Regions from separate parts of the Arthrobacter sp. Y3224198 genome, predicted to be linked through region 2. Evidence: predicted binding sites of a transcription regulator. Region 2 holds the regulator's gene; the other holds the start of a gene.
What was found. The regulator HrcA, encoded in region 2, represses chaperone genes, less so after heat shock. The targets are predictions, from matches to a motif close to TTNGCACTCGNNNNNNNCGAGTGCNAA.

Region 1 (13,818 bases), on a different contig from region 2:
TTCGGCCTCCGCGGCCAGGGCGTCACTGACGGGATGGTCCAGTTCGGTGGCGAGGTCCCGGGCCTGGCGGGTGATGGCCCGCAGCAGGCGCTGACGTTCCGTGCTGAGCCGACGCAACTGTTTCTGGTCCAGGTCCTCCTGGGCTTCCCGAAGGGCGGCACCAAGGTCCAGCACCGCCTCCAGGTCATCCCGCCGCCGGTCCGCCAGCAGGTTGACCAGCCACGCGGCGGTCGAAGGCTTGGGCAGGGACTTGATCCGTTTGGCCAGCTCCTTGTCCCCGGCCCGGCCCGCCTCGGCGGAGCGCGCATTGCGGGCCGCCGTGAATTCGGCGGGCAGGAGGGCGTACAGGTCAGCCACCGCCGCGGCGAGCGGCGGCGGGGTTTCGGGTTGTGAGGATGAGGCAGCCAAACAGTGCTCCTAGAGGTCCATAAAGGCCCCGAAGCGGCCCAGCGCAACCAGCAGCGAGAGGGCCATCAGGATGACCGCCAGCGCAATGCGGTTGCGTTCCCCGCGGCGGATGTGGACCACAACGGCCAGGGCCATCAGCAGGGCCAGCCCCGATGCGGCCAACGGTGTCAGTACCGGCAGATATCCCGTTGCCTGCGGCAGGACCAGTCCCGCAGCGCCCAGGACCTCCAGCACGCCGATGAGCTTGACGGTGCCGGCGGAGAAGTCCTCCGGCCAGCGCAGGTTGTCCACCAGCCGCGTGTGCCGCTGGAAGAGCTTTACGCAGCCCACCCCGGCAAAAAGCAACGCCAACACCAGCTGGATGAGCCATAAGACCAAAGACAGCATAGGTATCTGGGCGTCTTTCTGTTTGCGGGCAGGGGCGAGCGCAGGAACCATCCGGAACCATCTGGAACCATCTGGAACCATCTCAACCTAAGGATGGTCTGCGGCACGGGAACTGCGCAAGAACGGGCGTGGCGCGGCGTCCGGTTTCAGAACCCGGTGACCGGCCGCGGGGCGTAGTTCTCCTCCAACAGGTCGAATTCCTCGTCGGTTAGCTGCAGGTCCAGGGCGGCGACGTCGTCGTCGAGCTGTGCCGGGTCCGTCACCCCCACTATGGGAGCAGTGACCGCCGGATTGGCCAGCACCCAGGCCAGCGCCACCCGTGCGCGGCTGACTCCGCGGCCGGCGGCAACCTCGCCCACGGCGTCCGCGATCGTCCGGTCCGCGCCTTCGTTGCCCGCGTAGAGTTGGCTGCCCGGTTCGTCGTAGTCCTGCCGTTCCGTCCGCGCCCCCCAGGGCCGGGCCAGGCGCCCGCGGGCCAGCGGGCTGTAGGGCAGCACGCCCACGCCCTGGTCCCGGCACAGCGGGTACATTTCCCGCTCCTCTTCCCGGTAGATGAGGTTGTAGTGGTCCTGCATGGTGATGAACCGTGCCCAGCCGTGCTGTTGCTGCAGGAACAGTGCCTTGGCAAACTGCCACGCATGCATGGACGACGCGCCCAGATACCGCACCTTCCCGGCCCGCACCAGCTCGTCGAGGGTTGAGAGGGTCTCCTCCAGGGGCGTGGTCCGGTCCCAGCGGTGCACCTGGTAGAGGTCGATGTAGTCCGTGCCCAGCCGCTTCAGGCTGGCATCCACCTGCCAGAGGATGTGCTTACGGGAGAGTCCCCATCCGTTGGGCCCGGGGCCCATCTCACCGTGCACCTTGGTGGCGAGCACCACCTCGTCCCGCCTGCAGTATTCGGCGACGGCGGCCCCCAGGATTTCCTCGCTGTGCCCCGCTGAATAAACGTTGGCGGTATCGAAGAAGTTGATGCCCAGCTCCGCTGCCCGACGGATCAGCGGACGGGCGGACGCCTCGCGAAGCGTCCACCGGTGGGTACCGCGGTCCGGATCGCCGAAGGCCATACACCCCAAACCCACGGCGGACACCGTGGCTCCGGAGTTTCCCAGCTTGACGTATCTCATCGAATTCATCGCCGGCCTCCGACCAGGCTGCTTCCGGTAACCTTTCCGGCGATGCTACCGGGGCCGGGAGCGGCGGGGTAGAGCCGAAGGGACTCCCGGCGACCCGCGCTGCAGACCTATACTGGCGCACATGGTCGCCGGAACTGGTACCGAAAGCCCCCTCACATTTTCCGTCTCCGAAGCACTGACGCTTCCCCCGCTGCACGAGCTGCCCGGCGTGGCCAGGGTGGGACAGCAACAGGCGCTCACCCGGACCGAAATCCAATACGACACTCCGGATCGTGCCTTGCAGCGCCACGGGGTGGCGGTGTCCCGGATTACCGACGACGCCGGCACCCGCTGGGAGGCCACCGTGCCGTGGGATGAGCCGGCCTTCCGCAGCGTTGCCGGTCCGGAGGGCGCCGCCGGCCCGGGGGACCCGGCCGGGAGGGCCGTCACTGCTGAACCTGCCGTTCCCGAGGACCGTGTTCCCCCGGAGCTGCTGGAGAGCCTGCAGGCCGTGCTGCGGGGGCGGAACCCGGAACCGGTGGAGAGTGCCACCACGCGGATGCTCCGCTACGAACTGCTGGACAGTTCCGGGGCTGCCGCCGCGCAGGTGACGGACGAAACCCGGCAGGCCGGGACACTGGGCACCGGGACGGACGGCACCGGGACGAACGGCACGGGCAGCGGAGCGAGCAGCCGGAGCTGGGCCGTGGCAGGGGCGGATGGTGCCCTGCTGGAGCAGGTTGTTGGCATGTTCCGGCAGGCAGGAGGCCGGCCCGGGCCTGAGGAAGAGGAACCCGCCGCGGAACAGGAGGCATTGGACTCCCGCTCACCCGTGGGGAGTCTTTTGCAGAGGTACCTGCGGGAACAGTTTGCGGAAGTCCTGCGGCACGAACCGCGGGTACGCCGCGGGGATGCGGACGGAGTGCACAAGATGCGGGTTGCCACCCGGCGGATGCGGTCGGCGCTCGCCAGTTACCGCATCACTTTGGAAGCCGAACCCGCGCGGTTGCTGCGTGGGGAGCTGCGCTGGCTGGCGGGGATGCTGGGCGAGGCCCGGGACGCCCAGGTGATGCGCCACCGGCTCAAGGACCTGGTGGCCGCGGAGCCGGAGGAACTGGTGATGGGCCCTGTCCCGGCGCGCATTGATGAAGAACTGCTTGACGACTACCGCAAAGCGTACGGGCGGATCCGGGAGGCGCTGGACTCGGAACGGTACTTTTCCACGCTGGACGGGCTTGAAACGCTGATTGCCGAGCCGGCCTGGACCGCCGCGGCGCAGGACCCGGCGGGCCGGGCCTCAGCCCGGATGATCCGCAGGGACCGCAAACGGCTGCGCCGGCGGGTCCGGCAGGCGCAGCGGCTCACCGGTGACGAATATGCCGAGGCAATGCATGACGCACGCAAGGATGCCAAGCGGCTGCGCTATGCGGCGGAGGTCTGGGGCACGGTCCAGCCTGCCAAGGCAGGAATCATGGTGGATGCCGCGGAGCGGGTGCAGAAAATCCTGGGCGAGTACCAGGACAGCGTGGTGACCCGCGAGTACCTGCGCCGGATGGGGGCCTCCGCCTCCGCGGCCGGAGAAAACGGGTTCACCTACGGCAGGATGCATGCATTGGAGCAGGCCAACGCCGAGGCGGCACGGGAAAAGTTCCTTTCCGCATGGAAGGACTTCCCGCCCGCCCCCTGACGGACCAGACCGCACGGAAGGATCGGCATGGACTCGCCCTGGGCACCGCTTCGCCGGCGAATGTTCCTCATCCTGTGGCTGGCGCAACTGGGATCCAACATCGGCACCTGGATGCAGACCGTGGGTGCCCAGTGGTTCCTGGTGGAAAACAGCAACAACCCGGCCCTCGTCTCCCTGGTCCAGACAGCCAACCTTGCACCGTCCCTCCTGCTGGGACTGATTGCCGGGGTGCTGGCGGATGCCTTCAACCGGCGCCGGCTTATCCTGGGCGCCAATCTCTTCGCCGCCGGCGCGGCCTCGGCCCTTACCGTGGTGACCGCCGCGGACCTGCTGAATCCTGACGCACTGCTTCTTTACACCTTCCTGATCGGCTGCGGCATGGCGTTGAGTGCCCCCGCCTGGCAGGCGATTACTCCGGCACTCGTTCCCCGCCCCGAAATCCAGGCCGCGTCGGCGCTTGGCAGCGTCGCCATCAACACCGCGCGTGCCGTGGGCCCGGCCATAGCCGGCCTGCTGGTGTCCCTGGCCGGCCCGGCATTTGTCTTCGGGCTCAACGCGGTGTCCTTCATGGGGACGGCGGCTGCCATCTACCTCTGGCGCGCCCCGGATCAGGACTCCGCGGAACGGGAGCACATGCGCGAGGCGCTCGCTGCCGGCATGCGGTACATCCGGGCAGCACCGCGGATCCGGCGTGTCCTGCTGCGTGCCGGGTTGTTTATTTTTCCGGCAAGCTCCGTGTACGCCCTGCTGCCGGTAGCTGTGAACGGGCACCTGCGGTTGGGATCCACCGGGTACGGGCTGCTGCTGGGCGCCCTGGGCATCGGAGCCATTCTCGGGGTCCTGTTCCTGCCGCGGGCCCGGCAGCTCCTGAATGACAATGCTCTGCTTGGGGGCAGCTCGGTGGTATTCGCCGCCGCGGCGTTCGGCACCGGGTACTGGCCCGCCTGGGCCCTGGCAATCCTGCTGGTGCTGGGCGGTATTGCCTGGATTTTCACCTTCTCCACGCTGAATGCGGCCATGCAGCTGACACTGCCTGAGTGGGTCCGTGCCCGCGGCCTGTCCGTTTACCTGATGGTGACCGCCGGGTCGCAGGCTGTGGGGGCACTGTTCTGGGGCTCCGGCGCCACCGGTGCCGGTTATGCGCCCACCCTCGCCTTTGCCGCCGTCGTGCTGGTTCTCGCCGCTGCCAGCGTGCTGGTACTGCCGCTCCTGCCCGGTACCGGAAAACTGGACCGCAGCGTGGCGGCGGTGGAATCGGATTTGTACGTGCCCGCGGAGCCCAAGCCGGACTCCGGTCCCGTGACCGTGCTGATTGCCTACGAGGTGGCGCCGGACCGGAGCGAAGCTTTTGTCCAGGCCATGCACGAAGTGCGGCTGACCCGCATGCGGACCGGAGCCACCGATTGGGAACTGGTGCACTCGGTCACGGACCGGGACCAGTTCCGTGAGATTTATGACGTGCCCACCTGGCGGGAGTATCTGCGGCAGGAACGTACCCGGACCACGGGGGAGGACCGCCGGCTCATCCGGCAGGCCTGGGACCTGGCCGAAGCCGAGCCGCAGGTCCGCTGGTTCCTGCCGGCCCCGGGCTGAGCGCAGTGCCGGCAGGTTCGCCTGCGGCGCCCCTCAGGGGGTCGGTTGGGCGCTGCTGCAACGGATAGACTGGGAGCCGGTTCGATGCCCGCTTCCCGGAGCTGGCCGGCGCACCTGCCGGATGCGCTGAAAACGATGCAGTGAACAAACTTAGTTGAGGTATTTTGCGAGATTTTAGTGCACGCCTGGCCACTGCCGAGGAGATCGACAACTGGGATAAGCACGTCCTGGCGAACCCCGGCGGCGGCAATGTCCTGCAGTCCGCTTCCTTCGCCGAAGTGAAGTCCCACCACGGCTGGAATCCCGTATACCTTGCCTTCACCGGCCCCGATTATGTGACCTATTCCCTCGCCATCGAGAAGAAGGTCCCGTTGCTCGGCAGCCTCTGGTACCTCATCAAGGGTCCCGACGTCGCCGCCCCCGAAGACGTGCCGCTGGTGGTGGGCGCGCTCGCCCGCTTCATCAAGGAAACCCGGCGCAAGGTGTTCGCCATCAAGGTGGAGCCGGACATCGTGGACAGCGAAGAGGTGCAGGCCCTGTTTACCGGTGCCGGCTTCATCAAGACCTTCAACCTGCAGCCGAATGATTCCACGGCCCTGCTTGATACCACTCCCGACTCCGAGCAGCTGCTCAAGAACCTCTCCTCCCGCGGACGCAATGCCGTCCGCCGCGCCATCCGGGAAGGCGCCGATGTGCGCCGGGTGGAACCCACGGAGGAAAACATGCGGATCATGTACCGCCTGATGGCCCACATCGAGGACCGTTCGGCGGCACGGCTGCGCTCCTACGAGTACTACCACCGGTTCTGGTCCAACTTCGTGGCCGCCGGACAGGGCCGCTTCTACTTCGCGTTCGAGGACGGCGAGCCGACCGTGGGGGCGTTCGTCATTGCCTACGGGAACAAGGGCACCTACAAGGACGGCGGATCGAAGCCGCGCCGCTCCCAGTACGGAGACTCGCACCTGGTCCAGTGGACCGCCATCAACGAGCTCAAGGATGAGTGCGGGATCACTTCGTACGACTTCTGCGGCACCCCGCCGAGCAACCAGCTTAAAGACAAGAGCCACCCGCACCACGGCCTGGGCCTGTTCAAGACCAGCTTCTCGAAGACCGTGACGGACTTTGTAGGCTGCTATGACTACGTGGTGGACCCGGTCCGGTACCGGATCTGGAACACCATCGGCGAGAAGGTGGCACGGCAGATTTACTGGCGCCGCCACCAGCAGCCGTTCTACTAAGCCGTACCACTGCCGGGCAAGGCCCGGAACACAATGCCGAAAGGGTGAGTCTTGGAGAATACGTCCGATCCGGACCGCCGCAAGTCCGGATCGAATGCGGAGCAGGGGCCGAATCCGGATCCGGTGGCAGGGCTGATCCCGGTGATCAGTATCCCGGCCGGCCGTCAGGGCCAGGGTGGGAAGTCTCCTGCCGGAAAAGCCCCGACAGGGAAGCCCTCAGCCGGGAAGGCCTCCGCCGGGAAAGCGGGGAAAACCGGGAAACCGCGGTCCGGGGGAGCGCAGCGTCCCAAGGCGCCCGCGCCGCCGTCGAAGGCCCCGGGGCAGACCCGGCCCATGGACCCGCCCACAGCCACGCTGCGAAGCACCCGGCCCAAGCCACCGCCGCCCACCACATCCGTGGTTCGTGCGGCGGGGGCCAAGGCCCTGCGTCCACAACCGGACCGGGTCCGGAAAACGGGAGACCCGCGGGACAAACGTCCTGCCCGTACCCGCAAACAGGTCCCGCCGGGTACTGCACCCGTAGCCTCCGCGACGGTCCGCTCGGACCGGTCCTCCGCGGCGGCCAAGCGCATGCTGCGCCGGCTGGTCCAAGGGGAGAACCCGCCCACACAGGCCATGTCCATTGTCGAGCGGCTCGCAGGCAGCCCCTACGCGAACCCGCTGGTGCGCACCGGCGGCCCCGATGCGAATGCCCGCAAGACCCTGGATCTGGCCCTGAGCCTGGCCGAAACCATGTTCCGGTACGGTGCCGGCGCGCTGGAAGTGGAAACCGCCATCATTGCGGTGACCGCGGCTTTCGGCCTCGAGAGCATCGAGGTGGACATCACCAACCAGTCGGTGCTGCTGAACTATTCGCCCAAAGACCAGACACCCATCACCGTGATGCGTGTGGTCCGTTCCTGGACCAACAACTACGCCGGTCTCGGGTTGGTCCACCAACTGGTGACGGAGATTATTGACGGCGGGCTGACCCGTGCGGAGGCCGCCAACCGGCTCAACGAAATCACCCACCAGCCCAAACCGTTTCCCCGCTGGGCGGTCACCGTCTCCACGGGCATCTTCTCGGCCGCCATTGTCGGATTCATCGGCGGCGGTCCGCTGGCATCGCTCATCGGGTTCGCCGGGACCGTGATGGTCAGCCTGCTCCAGCGTGTGCTGGGCAGGTGGCGCGTTCCGGACTTCTTTACGACGGCGGCCAGCGGCTTTGTAGTCACTGCCATGGCAATGATCTTCTGGTCCATGGAAGTGCCGATTTCCCCGGGCATTGTGGTGGCCGGCGGCATCCTGCTGATGCTGCCCACCGGGCGCCTCGTTTCGGCGGTGCAGGATGCCATCAACGGGTTCCCGGTGACCGCGTCCGGGCGGTTCCTGTCCGCGTTCCTGACATTCGGCGCCCTGGTGGCCGGCATAGCCGTGGCCCTGGTGATGGGTGCCCTGTTCGGAATGGCCCGCCTGAATGTAACGGACGTGGCCTCCTCGCAGTATTCCTTCCCGGTGACCCTGCTGTTGCTGGCCATTGCCCTGGCAACCATCTGCATTGTGGAACAGTCTCCGCGGCGGCTGGTGCTGCCCACGGTCCTGATCGGCCTGGCCGGCTTCCTGGTCTACCAGCTGGCTGATGCGGGAGGGGTGGGGCCGCGGCTCACACCGGCGGTGTCCGCTATCTTCATCGGCATGGTGGCACGGATAGTGGCGCTGCGGATGGGTGCGCCGCAGCTGATCGTGGCGGTTCCCGCCGTCCTGTTCCTGTTCCCCGGACTCGCCATCTTCCGGTCCATGTACGGGCTCAGCATCGACGCCGAGGACATGTATGCAGGGGCGGTGGGGCTTTTCGACGCACTCACTGTCATCCTGGCCATCTCCGGGGGCGTGGTCCTGGGCGACAACCTGGGACGCCCGTTCACCCGCAACCTCAACGGCAATGACCGCCGCAACCGGCGGCGCTGATACACCGGCGACGACCATAAAAAGGCCCGGCCCCGCAGGGGGCCGGGCCTTTTCTGCGCCACCGTCCGGCGCCGCTCCGTTTACAGGATTTTGCCCACGGGAGTCCGCTTCTCGGCTTGGAACATGTCCTCCGTGCGGCCGGCGGCCCAGTAGCCCGAAAGTGAAACCTGGCCGCGTTCGAGTCCCCGGTGGCTGAACAGGATGTCGCGCAGGGACTTCATGGCCTCCCGCTCACCGTGGGCGAAAACCTGTACGGCCCCGTCCTGCCACGGGACCGAGGACAGTGCCTCCGCCAGCAGCCCGCTGCGGCCCGCCGGCGTATTGCCGCGGTACAGCCAGGTCAGCTCGATGCCTGCCGGCCTGCCCAGGTCCTGGCGGTCCTCGGGACCGGCGACTTCCACAAAAGCCTGCCCCGCGGCGTCCTCCGGCAGGGCCCGGAGCACGGTGGCAATCGCCGGCAGCGCGGACTCATCGCCGGCCAGGAGGTACCAGTCGGCGTCGGGGTTGGGGGTGAAGGCGCCGCCCGGGCCGGAAAAGGTCAGCGGCTCACCCGGCCGGGCCTTGGCCGCCCAAGGGCCGGCCAGACCCTCGTCACCGTGCACGACGAAGTCGATGGTGAGTTCCCTGGCCTCCGTGTCGACGTCCCGGATGGTGTAGGTGCGCGAGACCGGCCAGTGGACCCGTTCGCTGCGCGCGCGGATGCTTTCCAGGTCCTCGCTGCCGTCGATCGGTGTTCCGTCCGGACCGAACCAGATTTTGCAGTAGGCATCGGCGCAGGTGCTGGGGGAGAACCGGTCGAATCCGGGTCCGCCGGCAACGATGCGGACCATGTGCTCACTGATCTGCTCCCGGCGGAGCACCTCCAGGGTCACCAGCGGACACGGTTTGCGCGGTCCGTCCTGGGGCTGGCCCGGCTGCTGCGGACGCGGGGGAGTTTCTGGCATGGATTTCTCTCCTTGGGAAGGGCTCAAACTACCGTACCGCGCCTAAACGCCAGTCCACGGGTGCGGCCCCTTGCTCCGCCAACAGTTCGTTGACCTTGCTGAACGGGCGGGATCCGAAGAACCCGCGGGAGGCCGACAGGGGGCTGGGATGGGCGGATTCAACGGTGGGCGTCCCGCCGAGGAACGGAACAATGCTCCGGGCATCCCTGCCCCACAGGACGGCGACCAGCGGCGGGCGGCTGCCGTCCGGCCGGCGGCGCGCTGCCACTGCACGCACGGCGAGTTCGGTGATTTCCTCCCACCCGCGGCGGCGGTGGGAGCCCGCCTCGCCGGCCCGGACAGTGAGGACACGGTTGAGCAGCAGCACGCCCTGGTCCGCCCAGGGGGTGAGGTCCCCGGAGGGACCCGGGGTCAGTCCCAGGTCCGCGCTCAGTTCTGTGAAGATGTTGTTCAGGCTGCGCGGCAGCGGCCGGACCCGCGCGTCCACGGAAAATGAGAGCCCGACGGCGTGTCCCGGCGTGGGGTACGGGTCCTGGCCCACGACCAGCACCTTGACCTCGGAGAGCGGACGCTGGAAGGCACGCAGGATGTTCGCCGGCTCGGGCAGGATGCGGTGGCCGGCACGGCGTTCAGCCTCCAAATCCGCTGCGATCTCACGCAGGGCGGTGGCCGCCGGTGCCAGTGCCTCTGCCCAGTCCGGTGCCATCACCTCCCGCAGCGTCGCCGGCGCGGCAAAGGGGAAAGGCGTTTCGGTAGCCGGGTGGGTGGAATACTCGAAGAGCTGCGGTTCATCAGGTGTCACGAGTCCAGTTTTCGGTATTTCCGCGATGAAAGACAGTTGGCCGGAGTCCAGCCCGCCCACCCAGAGACCGAGCGGGATACCGGCCACGCCAATGACGGTGCCCGCGGAGGTGCCATAGCAGGATGCTCCGCCTCTACTCCGGAGCCGCCTAAATGACAACGCTGTTGTTCCCAATTAGCATGGCACTAGGCAGTACTGGAATCTTTATGGGAGCGTGCGTGGCGGAATCGACAGAAGCTGAGCGGTTTTCGCTTGACGATGCAGTGGATCCTCAGAGCCCGCTCGGCCCCCAGGAACAGCAGATGCTCGCGTTGGAGCGGGCCTGGTGGAAGTACGCCGGGGCCAAGGAACAGGCAATCCGGGACCTTTTCGGTATGTCCGCCACGCGGTACTACCAGGTGCTGAATGCCCTGATTGATACCGAGGACGCCCTTGCCCACGACCCGATGCTGGTCAAGCGATTGCGTAGACTACGTACCAGCCGCCAGCAGGCCCGCACTGCCCGCCGCCTGGGCACCGGCGTCTGACCCGGCGTTCCCAACCAACGCCGGCGTGCAGAACACGGCACCTTCAGAGCAAGGATGAAATCTCCACTATGAGCCAATACCCCCGGGACGAGTTCGACAAGGTCCCCGAGACGTCAGCACGGCAGGGCGTGCACCGGGAACGCCTGATTCCCGCGCGCTCAAGCGGGCTGGGCCTGTTGATTACCGTGGGTGTCCTGGCCCTCATCATCGGCCTCGCGGCCTACTTTGTACTGCCCCGTCTGGGTATCGGGTCCGGCAGCCCGGGCCCCTCTGCCGAAGCGCAGGCCACTTCTTCTGCATCCGCTGCCCCCACGGCGTCCCCGGAAACTACCAAGGAAGAGGAGCCGACGGAGACGGAGACTGCCGCCCCGGCGCCCACTCCCAGCCCCACTCCGACTCCCAGCGAGCCGGAACCCGTGGTGGACCGCACGCAGCCGGTTGTGGTGCTGAACGCCAGCGGAGTCAGCGGACTCGGCGCCGGCGTTTCCGGCCGGGTGGCCGGAGCAGGATGGGCCGTGGCCACGGTGGGCAACTGGACAGGTGCACCGCAGCAGGCGTCGGTCGTTTACTACGGCTCCCCGCAGCAGGCTGCGAACGCGCAGCAGCTGGGCGCCGAACTGGGCATCCCCACTGTCGTGGAATCAGCGGGCTTTACCAACGTCACCGTGGTTCTGGGTCCCGGATTCCGGTAGGAAGCCCCTCCCGGTAAAAAGACCATAACGTTATCAACACCCCGTATGTGATTGACATCACCATGGTTAGAGTAATGCCAGCCGGTTGACGGCACTGGTCTCGCTCTCCTCCGGAGAATTCGACGGCACGTGCGGGCTCCGGCGCCTTCGGGTCCAAGTGCGGCCCCGAAGGGCTGCATTGGAATCTAGGTTGGAGAAACATCATGGCGCAGGGGATCGTCAAGTGGTTTAACGGGGAGAAGGGGTACGGCTTCATCACCCTCGACGAGGCAGAAACGGACGTATTCGTCCACTGGTCGGCAATCCAGGCATCCGGTTACCGGACCCTGGAAGAAGGCCAGCGGGTTGAGTTCGAAATCGGCCAGGGCCAGAAAGGTCCGCAGGCCGAGGAAGTCCGGGCGCTGTAAACCACTTTTTGCAAGGCATCCTCCCGGCTTGGGGACGGGACCGGCAGCGGTGGGACCAGGTATTGGCACTGGTTCCGCCGCTGTTTTTGCTTAGCCTCCACACCGCAGGCGCAACCGGCTGTGAACGGGGTGGCAGGTACGCGTGATCGCTTGCACTCAGTGTGTGGGAGTGCTAATTATTGACTTAGCACTCTTGCCGGATGACTGCTAAAAGTCCGACGGTGTTGAGTGAACCAGCAACCCACTGGGGTGAGGTTCGGGGGACCGCGTAAAGAGATCGCGCAAGCCGGGCCGTCCGTCGCGGGCACCTCAGCCAGGAATGCAACTTTTTGCTCCAAGCATGACTGTTCCGGAAGGACGATAGCCGTTATGGCCAAGATCATTGCATTTGAAGAAGAGGCACGCCGCGGCCTCGAGCGCGGGTTGAACACCCTCGCCGACGCCGTCAAGGTGACCCTGGGCCCGCGTGGCCGCAACGTGGTCCTCGAAAAGAAGTGGGGAGCTCCCACGATCACCAATGACGGCGTATCCATCGCCAAGGAGATCGAGCTGGACGATCCCTACGAAAAGATCGGCGCCGAGCTGGTCAAGGAAGTTGCCAAGAAGACTGACGATGTTGCCGGTGACGGCACCACCACGGCAACCGTCCTGGCCCAGGCCCTGGTCAAGGAAGGCCTGCGCAACGTCGCTGCCGGTGCCGACCCGCTGAGCCTGAAGCGCGGCATCGAGAAGGCCGTTGCGGCCGTCACCGCCGAGCTGCTCGCCTCCGCCAAGGAAATCGAAACCAAGGAGCAGATTGCCGCTACGGCTTCCATCTCCGCCGGTGACCAGCAGATCGGCGACCTGATCGCCGAGGCACTGGACAAGGTGGGCAAGGAAGGCGTCATCACCGTCGAAGAGTCCAACACCTTCGGCCTGGAGCTGGAACTCACCGAAGGCATGCGCTTCGACAAGGGCTACATCTCCGGTTACTTCGTGACCGATGCCGAGCGCCAGGAAGCGGTCCTCGAGGATCCGTACATCCTGATCGTCAACTCCAAGATCTCCAACGTCAAGGACCTGGTTGCCGTCCTCGAGAAGGTCATGCAGTCCGGCAAGCCGCTGCTGATCATCGCCGAAGATGTTGAGGGCGAAGCCCTGGCCACCCTCGTAGTCAACAAGATCCGCGGCACCTTCAAGTCCGTCGCCGTCAAGGCTCCGGGCTTCGGCGACCGCCGCAAGGCCCAGCTGGCAGACATCGCCATCCTCACCGGCGGCCAGGTCATCGCCGAAGAGGTCGGCCTCAAGCTGGAAAACGCCACGCTCGACCTGCTGGGCAAGGCCCGCAAGGTAGTTGTCACCAAGGACGAGACCACCATCGTCGAAGGTGCAGGCGACGCCGAGGAGATTGCCGGCCGCGTCAACCAGATCCGCGCCGAAATCGAAAACTCCGATTCCGACTACGACCGCGAGAAGCTGCAGGAACGCCTGGCCAAGCTGGCCGGCGGCGTTGCAGTGATCAAGGCCGGTGCCGCAACCGAGGTTGAGCTCAAGGAACGCAAGCACCGCATCGAGGACGCCGTCCGCAATGCCAAGGCTGCGGTTGAAGAAGGCATCGTCGCCGGCGGCGGCGTGGCCCTGATCCAGGCCGGCCTCAAGGCCTTCGCGAACCTCTCCCTCGAGGGTGACGAAGCGACCGGCGCCAACATCGTCCGCGTGGCCATTGATGCTCCGCTGAAGCAGATCGCCTTCAACGCCGGCATGGAGCCGGGCGTAGTAGTGGACAAGGTCCGCGGCCTGCCCGAAGGCTTCGGCCTGAACGCCGCCACCGGCGAATACGAAGACCTGCTGGCAGCCGGCGTCAACGATCCGGTAAAGGTGACCCGCTCTGCACTGCAGAACGCGGCTTCCATCGCCGGCCTGTTCCTGACCACCGAAGCCGTGGTTGCGGACAAGCCGGAGAAGGCTGCCCCCGCCATGGGCGGCGGCGACGAAATGGCCGGCATGGGCGGTATGGGCGGCTTCTAAGCCCCCCACCTGCACCAGTCTGATGCATACTCAGTCTGATGCATGCTCAGTCTGACGCGTAGAACAG
Region 2 (9,620 bases):
CTTTCCAAGGTGGGTGACACCGTCACCAACCTGGCCAAGCCGGCCACGCAATCGCTGCCCGGCTACGCGGATCCCAAGCCCATGGTGTTCTCCGGGCTGTACCCCATCGACGGCGCCGACTATCCGGTGCTGCGAGACGCGCTCGAAAAGCTGATGCTCAACGACGCCGCCCTGGTATACGAACCCGAGACGTCCGCCGCGCTGGGCTTCGGATTCCGGGTGGGCTTCCTGGGTCTGCTCCACCTGGAAATCACCCGAGAGCGGCTTGAGCGTGAGTACAATCTGGACCTGATCTCCACCGCCCCCAACGTGGAGTACGAGGTGACGCTGGAGGACAACAAGGTGGTCACGGTGACCAACCCCAGTGAGTACCCCGAGGGCAAGATCAAAGAGGTCCGCGAGCCGATGGTGGCCGCGACCATCCTGGCGCCCAGCGAATTCGTCGGCGCCATCATGGAGCTGTGCCAGTCCCGCCGCGGCGTCCTGGGCGGCATGGACTACCTCTCCGAAGACCGGGTGGAAATCCGCTACCGCCTGCCGCTGGCCGAGATCGTGTTCGACTTCTTCGACGTCCTCAAGTCCAAGACCCGCGGCTACGCCTCGCTGGACTGGAAGGCCGACGGCGAGCAGGTGGCCGACCTGGTCAAGGTGGACATCCTGCTCCAAGGCGAGCAGGTGGATGCCTTCAGCTCCATCACCCACAAGGACAAGGCCTACAGCTACGGCGTGATGATGACCGGCAAGCTGCGCGAACTCATTCCGCGCCAGCAGTTCGAGGTGCCCATCCAGGCCGCCATCGGCTCCCGGATCATTGCCCGCGAATCCATCCGCGCCATCCGCAAGGACGTGCTCGCCAAATGCTACGGCGGCGATATCAGCCGTAAGCGCAAGCTGCTCGAAAAGCAGAAGGAAGGCAAGAAGCGCATGAAGATGGTGGGACGTGTGGAAGTTCCGCAGGAAGCCTTCGTCGCGGCGCTTTCCTCAGACGAATCCAAGGACAAATCCAAGAAGTGACACCCAGCGCACTGCCCCTCGGAGACCCCGCACCGGCGGACGGCCTCCTCCCCGCACAGGCCGCGGACGGAGCCGCGGAACGGAACTTCGGACTCTACGTCCACATCCCGTTCTGCTCCGTCCGCTGCGGCTACTGCGACTTCAACACCTACACCGCCACCGAACTCGGCGGCGGTGCCTCCCAGGCGGCCTACGGCGCCACAGCCGCGCAGGAAGTAGTATTCGCTGCCGACGCGCTGCGCCTCTCCGGGATGCCTGATCGGCCGATGGGCACCGTCTTCTTCGGCGGCGGCACTCCCACGCTGCTCCCGGCCGAGGATCTGGCCATGATCCTGCGGACCGCCGTCGACCAGTGGGGGCTGAAGCCCGGTGCCGAAGTCACCACCGAGGCCAATCCCGATTCGGTGACGCCTCAGTCCCTGCAGCTGCTCGCCGACGCCGGCTTCACACGGGTGTCCTTCGGCATGCAGTCGGCCGTGCCCCACGTGCTGGCCGTGCTGGACCGCACGCACACCCCGTCGCGGGTGCCGCAGGCAGTGAAGTGGGCGCGCGACGCCGGGCTGCACGTCAGCGTGGACCTGATTTACGGCACCCCCGGGGAATCCATGGCGGACTGGAAGGTCTCCCTGGAAGAAGCGCTCAGCTACGAGCCGGACCATATCTCGGCCTACGCCCTGATCATCGAGGAAGGCACCAAGCTCGCCGCCCGGATGCGGCGCGGGGAGGTCCCGCCCATCGACGACGATGACCACGCGGACAAGTATGTCCTGGCCGATGAAATGATGACCACTGCCGGTTTGTCCTGGTACGAGGTCAGCAACTGGGCCCGCACCCCGGCCGACGAGTGCCGGCACAACCTGGCCTACTGGCGCAGCGATGACTGGTGGGGGATCGGTCCCGGTGCGCACTCCCACGCCGGCGGTGTGCGCTGGTGGAACGCCAAGCACCCCACGGCCTACGCCCAGCGGATCGCCGCGGGCGAGTCCCCGGCGGTCGGCCGCGAAACGCTCGACGCCGACACCCGGTACGTGGAAGACGTCATGCTGCGTACCCGGCTGGCCGAAGGGCTGGACCTTAGCCGCCTGCGCGAGCCCGGCCGGCTGGCCGTGGCCGGACTGATGGCGGACGGGCTGGTGGACCCCCGGGCCGCGCTGACCGGCAAGGTTCTCCTGACCGGCACCGGCCGCCTGCTGGCTGACGCCGTGGTCCGCCGGCTGCTGCCGGACTGAAACTGCGCCCGGACGGAAACCCGGCCGGAATAAGACTGCCTAAACAAACCGACTGCTTAAACCAAAACAGCCCCTGCCCATACGGGCAGGGGCTGTTTCCGCTATTTGATGCGGCGGAGGTTGAACGGGTAGCGGTACGGGCGTCCGCGGTTGCATTCAATGCCCGCGACCACCGAGGACACGGCCACGTAGACCCAGATCATGGCATTGAGGACCGCAAAGAAGCCGCCCACCACGGGGATGAAGGACAGGGCCCAGACGATCAGCGCCGCAATGCTGGGCGGCAGGGTGAAGTTCAGCGCTTCCTTGGATTCCTGCGCAGTGAACGGGCCGCGGTCACGGAAGACGAGGTAGATGATCAGTGAAGGAACAAAGGCGAGAATCCCGCCGAAGTGCGCCAAGGTGGCCCACTGCCGGTCCTCGGACGCGGTCAGCGGAAGCGCATTGGCCGGGGCGCCCTGATACACCGGGGGCTGGGAGGGTTCCTTCGGTCGGGGCGGGTGGTTCTGGCGTGTGTTGGACACGGCGTATATTCCTTTTGCTCATGGTGACTCAGGGTCGGTCCGCTACTACGTATTGACTCAAGGGTACTGTCTGGCGTGCTTTATAACGGAACGGCGACGACCGGTGAGTTGTACGTCTCATCCGGGCGCGGTCAGGAAATCAATCACTTCTTCCACCCGCCCGAGCAGCGAGGGCTCCAGATCCGCGTACGTGCGCACCTGGCCCAAAAGCTTCTTCCAGCCCATGGCAACGTCGGTGTGGTCCCGGTGCGGCCAGCCCAGTCCCTGCAGGATTCCGGTCTTCCAGTCCAGGTGCCGCGGCACCACGGGCCAGGCGCTGCGGCCGATCACGGAGGGCTTGATGGCCTGCCAGACATCGACATAAGGATGCCCGACTATCAGCACGTTCCCGGCGGCGCCGGGGCACGTCATTGCTTCGGCGGCGATCCGGGATTCCTTGGACCCCGGGACCAGATGGTCCACCAGGATCCCGAGGCGGCGGCCGGGGCCGGGGGCAAAGTCCCGCACAGCCGAATAGAGGTCGTCGACGCCGTGGAGGGGCTCGACGACGATTCCTTCCACCCGCAGGTCGTCGCCCCAGACTTTCTCCACCAATTCGGCGTCGTGCTTGCCTTCCACCCAGATCCGGCTGGCCCGGGCGGTGCGGGCCCGCTGGTTGGCTACCCGCACGGAGCCCGACGCAGTACGGGCCGGAGCCGCGTTGCCGGCCGGCGCGGCGGGAACCACTTCCACCGGTTCGCCTTCCAGCAGGAAACCGAAGCCGAGTTCGAAGGATTTGGTTTTCCCGCGCCGGTCCTCGAGCACCATCAGGTGCAGGCCGCCGGATTTCTCCACCCGGACCACGGCGCCCACCCACCCGGAGGCCACATCTTCCAAGACCAGGCCGGTTTCGGCTCCGACTTTGCGCAGGACGGTCCGGGCCGGCGCAGTGATGTCCTGCGGACCCCAGGAAAAGCTGGACACGGAAATTGCCTCACTCAGGTGCTTGGTCGGGCTCGATGCCCGCGGCTGGCCACGGGTTTACTCAATGCTAGCAACGCCGTTGATCCGTATTAGACTTAGCACTTAGGCACTGTGAGTGCTAAGCGGGGCGCGCTCCGCAGGCCGTGCAGTCCCGTCCGCCAGGCCCGCCGATCAACCCGACGGACCATCCGCCGACCAACTGGGAGGGAAAACCATGAGTGAGCCACGCCGACTCGAGGTCCTCCGCGCCATTGTTGAGGACTACGTCCATTCGCGCGAACCGGTCGGTTCCAAGGCACTGGTGGAGCGGCACCAGCTGGGCGTCTCCTCGGCCACCATCCGCAACGACATGGCTGCCCTTGAGGAAGAGGGGCTCATTACCGCCCCGCACACGTCGGCCGGCCGGATTCCCACGGACAAGGGCTACCGGCTGTTCGTCGACCGCATCTCGGACGTCAAACCGCTCTCAGCCCCCGAACGCCGGGCCATCTCCTCCCTGCTTGAGGGTGCGGATGACTTGGACGACGTCATGGACCGCACCGTGCGGCTGCTGTCCCAGCTGACCAACCAGGTGGCCGTGGTGCAGTACCCGCATCTGGGCAACGCCAAGGTGCGGCATATCGAATTCGTGCTGCTGGCACCTGCCCAGGTGCTGGTGGTGCTCATCTCCACCACCGGACGCGTGGAGCAGAGGGTCATCACGGTGCCGCAGGCAGTCACCGAACCGGACCTGCTGGACCTGCGCCACCATTTCCTCTCTGCCTTGGCCGGCACGCCGCTGAGCAGCATCACCAGCCACCTCACAGAAGCGCTGGCCACGGTACCGGCAGCCAGCCGGCGGGTAGCCAATGCCTTGGGGAACTGCCTGGAAATGCTGGCCGGAATCAACCGGGAAGACCGCATGGTTATGGCCGGCACGGCCAATCTGGCCCGCTCAACGGTAGACTTCCCGCTGACCATCGGACCGGTCCTGGAAGCCCTCGAGGAACAAGTCGTGATGCTGCGGTTGTTGTCCGAGATGGAGCAGGACGCCCGCGGCGTCGCCGTCCGGATCGGGCGCGAGAACCCGCATGGCGGACTGTCGGAAGCATCGGTGGTGGCCACCGGGTACGGACCGGACGCGTCGGCGAAAGTCGGCATCCTGGGCCCCACCCGGATGGATTACCCCACCACCATGGCTGCGGTCCGGGCCGTGGCCAGGTACCTCTCCCGCATACTGAACAACTAGTCCGGCGCGCAGCAGCTGCGGCGCCGTCCCGCCGGGGACATCCGGCGGACCACAAACAACGCCTCCGGCACCGGAGGCAGGCAATACAGGAAGCGATGTGCACGAGTGAGCGATCACTACCAGGTTCTGGGTGTCGGACGAGACGCCACCGGTGAAGAAATCAAGAAGGCGTACCGGAAGCTTGCCCGCAAGCTGCATCCGGACGTGAACAACGCTCCGGGTGCTGCCGACGAGTTCAAGGCCGTAACGCACGCCTACGAGGTCCTCTCCGATCCGGAGAAGCGCCGCATCTACGACACCACGGGCAACGAGAACGGAACCGACAACGGGTTCGGCGGCGGAGGTTTCGGCGGCCAGGGCTTCGGCTTCCAGGACATCTTCGACACCTTCTTCGGTGGTGCCGCCCCCGGCGGCGGACGTGGCCCGGCGTCCCGTGCCCGGCGCGGCCAGGATGCGCTGATCAACGTGCGCATCGACCTGAAGGATGCCGTCTTCGGCATCAACAAGAAGATCGACGTCGACACCGCCGTCGTGTGCCCCACCTGTGACGGTTCCTGCTGCCAGCCGGGAACCTCGCCGCGTACCTGCGATATCTGCCACGGCACCGGTCAGGTCCAGCGAGCCGTCCGTTCCATCCTGGGCCAGGTCATGACCTCCGCGCCCTGCGGCACCTGCAACGGCTACGGAACGGTTATCCCGGACCCCTGCCACGAATGCTCCGGTGAAGGACGCGTCCGCAACCGCCGCACCCTGAACATCAAGATCCCGGCCGGCGTGGCTACCGGTACCCGCATCCAGCTCAGCCAGCAGGGCGAGGCGGGCGTTGCGGGCGGGCCCTCGGGCGACCTGTACGTGGAGATCCGGGTCAACAACGATCCGACGTTCCTCCGGGAAGGCGACGACCTGCACGCCACCCTCACCGTGCCGATGACCGCCGCCGCCCTGGGCACCACCGTCACCCTGGACACCTTCGACGGCGAGAAGGAAATCACCGTCAAGCCCGGAACGCAGTCCGGTGAGGTATCCGTGCTGAACGGGTTGGGTGTCACCCACCTCCGCGGCCACGGCCGTGGCGACCTGCGGGTCCACCTGCACGTGGAAACCCCGCAGAAGCTGGACTCCGAACAGGAAGAGCTGCTGCGCAAGCTCGCCCACCTGCGCGGGGAGGAATACAGCGAGGGCCGGCTGAACAGCTCCGGCACCGGCGTCTTCGCCAAGCTGCGGGACCGGCTGGGCAACCTCTAGCATGACCAACCCGATCTTTTTCGGCGATCCGGCACAGGTGGCAGCTGCACATCCCGGCGGAACGTTCCGCTTGGAGGGCTCCGAAGCCCGCCACGCCGTCGCCGTAAAACGGATCAGTGCCGGCGAGGCCGTGGATGTTGTTGACGGTGCCGGACGCCGGATCACCGGCACCGTCACGGAAACCGGACCGTCCCTGCTGGAGCTCGCGGTGGAAGCCGTGACCGAGGAACCTGCTGACGCCGAGCGTTTCATCCTCGTCCAGGCCCTCGCCAAGGGAGACCGGGATGAGCAGGCCGTCGAAGCTGCCACGGAGCTGGGTGTGGATACGGTCATTCCCTGGCAGTCGGACCGCAGCATAGTCCGCTGGCGTACCGAAAAGGCCGCCAAGGGACAAGCCAAGTGGCAGGCCCTGACCGCTGCGGCCGCCAAACAGTCCCGGCGCTCCCGCATTCCCGCCGTCGAGCCGGTCCTGGACAGCAAGGCACTGGTGCGGCGCCTCGAAGGGCTGGACCTGGTCCTCGTCCTGCACGAGGAAGCGGATGCTCCCTTGTCCGGAGCGGTTGCGGAAATGGTCCGGCGCCGGGCGGCATCGGACGCCGGATCCGCACCTGCGGACATTGCCGTGGTGGTGGGACCGGAAGGCGGCATCAGCCCGGCTGAACTGGAGCAGCTGCGCGCCGCCGGGGCAGTGGCTGTCCGGCTGGGACCGCATGTGCTGCGGTCCTCCACCGCCGGGCCCTCGGCCCTCGCCGTGCTCAACCAACTGCTGGGCCGCTGGTAGAAGGAGGAACCGGGCAGCCCGGGGCGGACCGGGTCCCGCCGGCTCAGTCTTCGGGTGACCCCGGCGCAGCCGTGATGGTGATCCGCTTGGAGTCGCCGGCGGCTTCACTTCCGGCGTAGAAAACGCTGATGCTGTATTCGCCCGGCGCAAGGGTGGAGGAGAAGCTGAAGGAACCGGTCTCTCCCACGGCTGCGTCCAGCGTGACCTTGCCGGAGGCGACAGCATCCGGAGACGGCCTTCCGGCCACTACCGGCTCGGCACGCCAGTGCAGCTCGGATTCCCGGGCCACGGCCGTGCCGCTGACGTTGAGGCCGGTGCCGCGGGCCTGGGATTCCTGCGGGTCGATAATCCAGATGGGCGCCGTCAGGGCCGGGTCCCGGCGCAGCGGCCCGTCCAGGGATTCATGGCCGAACGCCTGGTAGCCGGCCTTGCCGTCCACGAGGATGACGACGGAGCTTTCCTGCCCAACGGCCGTCAGCTTGGCATTGGCGGCCGCGGCAGTGGCGGTGTACACCAGCTGCTGCACGGCCCGGTGGGCCATGCCGGCATCAAGGGAACCCTTGAAGGCGTTGGAGGAAATGTCCACGGTGATGACGTTCGTGTTCGAAATGGAGGCGGTTACGTTATCTGCGGGATGCCAGGGCGTGAAGTAATCCTGGTCCAGTGGCTTGCCCGCGGTCATGGCCTTGACGGCTTCGCCGATCGGATCGCCGGTGTTATCCGAGTGAAGGAACTCACGGTACAGGCTGACCGTGGCCTCATTCAGGCCGAGCCAATAGACGGGCATCAGGGTGTCGGTGACGCCGGCCTCGGCCGGCGGGGAGATGGTCATGGCCGCACCCTTGGGCGCCTGGCCGGCGGCAAAGGTGGTGGGCATGGTGATGGTCGGATTCTCGGCCACCACGCCGCACCCTTCCAGCATCAGCGTGCCGGCGGCCAGTACCGAAACCGCCAGCAGCAGCCGCCCGCGGAAGCCGGGGAGGGAGGAAGCATGGCGGAGTTTACCGGCGGACATCGACCCTCCTTCAAGGCGTTGGTAAAAGGTACGTGTTCAACCTTTGCATACGGCATCGGCCCGATCCGTACCGTTCACCGGCCCTCGGCCGGACTGAAACACGATTGAGACATCACCGTTGCGGTGCTGAGATAAACCTGCCGCTCCTCCGTCCGGGGACGGGCACATCAAGTAAGATTTAGGTAGCCGGCAGGGAACGCAGGGAAATAAACGTCCGTGCCGCGGTGTTTTTTACAAGGTGTCGTTAAAGACATACGGCGCCGGCACCACCGAACCGCACAGCACCACTGAACTGCACAGCACCACCTGATACCGGACTCTGTAAGGGGCGATGAAAGGCCTGGGAAGGCCGTATATATGACCGAATCTTCAATGGAAATCGGCACCATCCGACTGGACACCCAGACAATAGTCTTCGATTCCACGGAACACATGGTCCAGTCGCTGGGGGCCAATGACGAGGCCCTGCGGATCATTGAGGCGGCCAACCCCGCGGTGAGCCTGATGGTACGGGGCAACGAACTGTCCGTGTCCGGACCGGCAGCCGACGTGGAGCAGACCGTCCGGCTGGTCAACGAAGTCCGCGTCCTGGCCCGGAACCAGACCCGCGTCACGCCGCAGGTCCTGGAGCAGCTGATCAGCATGCTCCGTGAGCAGAGCGCCCACCGGCCGTCGGATGTGCTGACGCAGAACATCCTGTCCACCCGCGGCAAGACCATCAGGCCCAAGACCCTGAACCAGAAGAACTATGTGGATGCGATCGACCGCAACACCGTGGTTTTCGGCATCGGCCCCGCAGGCACGGGCAAGACGTACCTCGCCATGGCGAAGGCAGTGCAGGCCCTGCAGCAGAAGGAAGTAAACCGGATCATCCTGACCCGGCCGGCCGTGGAGGCGGGGGAGCGGCTGGGTTTCCTGCCCGGTACCCTGAGCGACAAGATCGATCCGTACCTGCGTCCGCTCTACGACGCGCTGCACGACATGATGGACCCGGAGTCCATCCCGCGGCTGATGGCAGCGGGCACCATCGAAGTGGCACCGCTGGCGTACATGCGCGGGCGCACTCTGAATGACGCCTTCATCATCCTGGACGAAGCGCAGAACACCACGCCGGAACAGATGAAGATGTTCCTGACCCGCCTGGGCTTCGGTTCCAAGATGGTGGTCACCGGGGACGTGACCCAGGTGGACCTGCCCGGCGGCACCGCGTCCGGCCTGCGCATCGTGCACGACATCCTCGGCGACATTGACGACGTCGCGTTCTCTGAACTGCAGGCCGCCGACGTCGTCCGCCACCGCCTGGTCAGTGACATTGTCACCGCCTACAGCGAGTGGGACGAAGCGCGGCGCAGCCGCGGCGGACATTCCGGCAACAGCGGACATTCCAACGGCAGCCGCAGCAACGGCAGCCAGGGGCGGGAGGCCCGTTCATGAGCATTGAAGTAAATAACGAATCCAGTGCAACCGGCGTCGATGAGGAGGAGCTGGCCCGGCTGGGCCGCTACCTGCTCGACAGCCTCTATGTGCACCCCGAAGCGGACCTGTCCATCATCCTGGTGGACGAGGACGCCATCGAAAAGCTGCACATCGAGTGGATGGACCTGCCCGGTCCCACCGATGT

Region 1: the regulator HrcA is predicted to act here: its motif matches at 11,929-11,955, upstream of groL (chaperonin GroEL).

The regions. Positions count from the first base shown of each region.
Region 1 is NZ_JBNHFG010000014.1:5,953-19,770, forward strand. Features, by position in the region: gene AC5RUF_RS09625 (hypothetical protein) at 1-408, opposite strand, end outside; gene AC5RUF_RS09630 (DoxX family protein) at 418-786, opposite strand; gene AC5RUF_RS09635 (aldo/keto reductase) at 942-1,919, opposite strand; gene AC5RUF_RS09640 (CYTH and CHAD domain-containing protein) at 2,050-3,594, shown strand; gene AC5RUF_RS09645 (MFS transporter) at 3,622-5,187, shown strand; gene AC5RUF_RS09650 (lipid II:glycine glycyltransferase FemX) at 5,352-6,425, shown strand; gene AC5RUF_RS09655 (threonine/serine exporter family protein) at 6,759-8,372, shown strand; gene AC5RUF_RS09660 (siderophore-interacting protein) at 8,453-9,316, opposite strand; gene AC5RUF_RS09665 (uracil-DNA glycosylase) at 9,345-10,118, opposite strand; gene AC5RUF_RS09670 (DUF3263 domain-containing protein) at 10,382-10,645, shown strand; gene AC5RUF_RS09675 (LytR C-terminal domain-containing protein) at 10,714-11,337, shown strand; gene AC5RUF_RS09680 (cold-shock protein) at 11,541-11,744, shown strand; gene groL (chaperonin GroEL) at 12,114-13,751, shown strand.
Region 2 is NZ_JBNHFG010000005.1:100,590-110,209, forward strand. Features, by position in the region: gene lepA (translation elongation factor 4) at 1-1,014, shown strand, start outside; gene hemW (radical SAM family heme chaperone HemW) at 1,011-2,243, shown strand; gene AC5RUF_RS04535 (DUF4870 domain-containing protein) at 2,345-2,767, opposite strand; gene AC5RUF_RS04540 (DUF3097 domain-containing protein) at 2,885-3,730, opposite strand; gene hrcA (heat-inducible transcriptional repressor HrcA) at 3,945-4,958, shown strand; gene dnaJ (molecular chaperone DnaJ) at 5,064-6,203, shown strand; gene AC5RUF_RS04555 (16S rRNA (uracil(1498)-N(3))-methyltransferase) at 6,205-6,984, shown strand; gene AC5RUF_RS04560 (GerMN domain-containing protein) at 7,028-7,999, opposite strand; gene AC5RUF_RS04565 (PhoH family protein) at 8,372-9,433, shown strand; gene ybeY (rRNA maturation RNase YbeY) at 9,430-9,620, shown strand, end outside.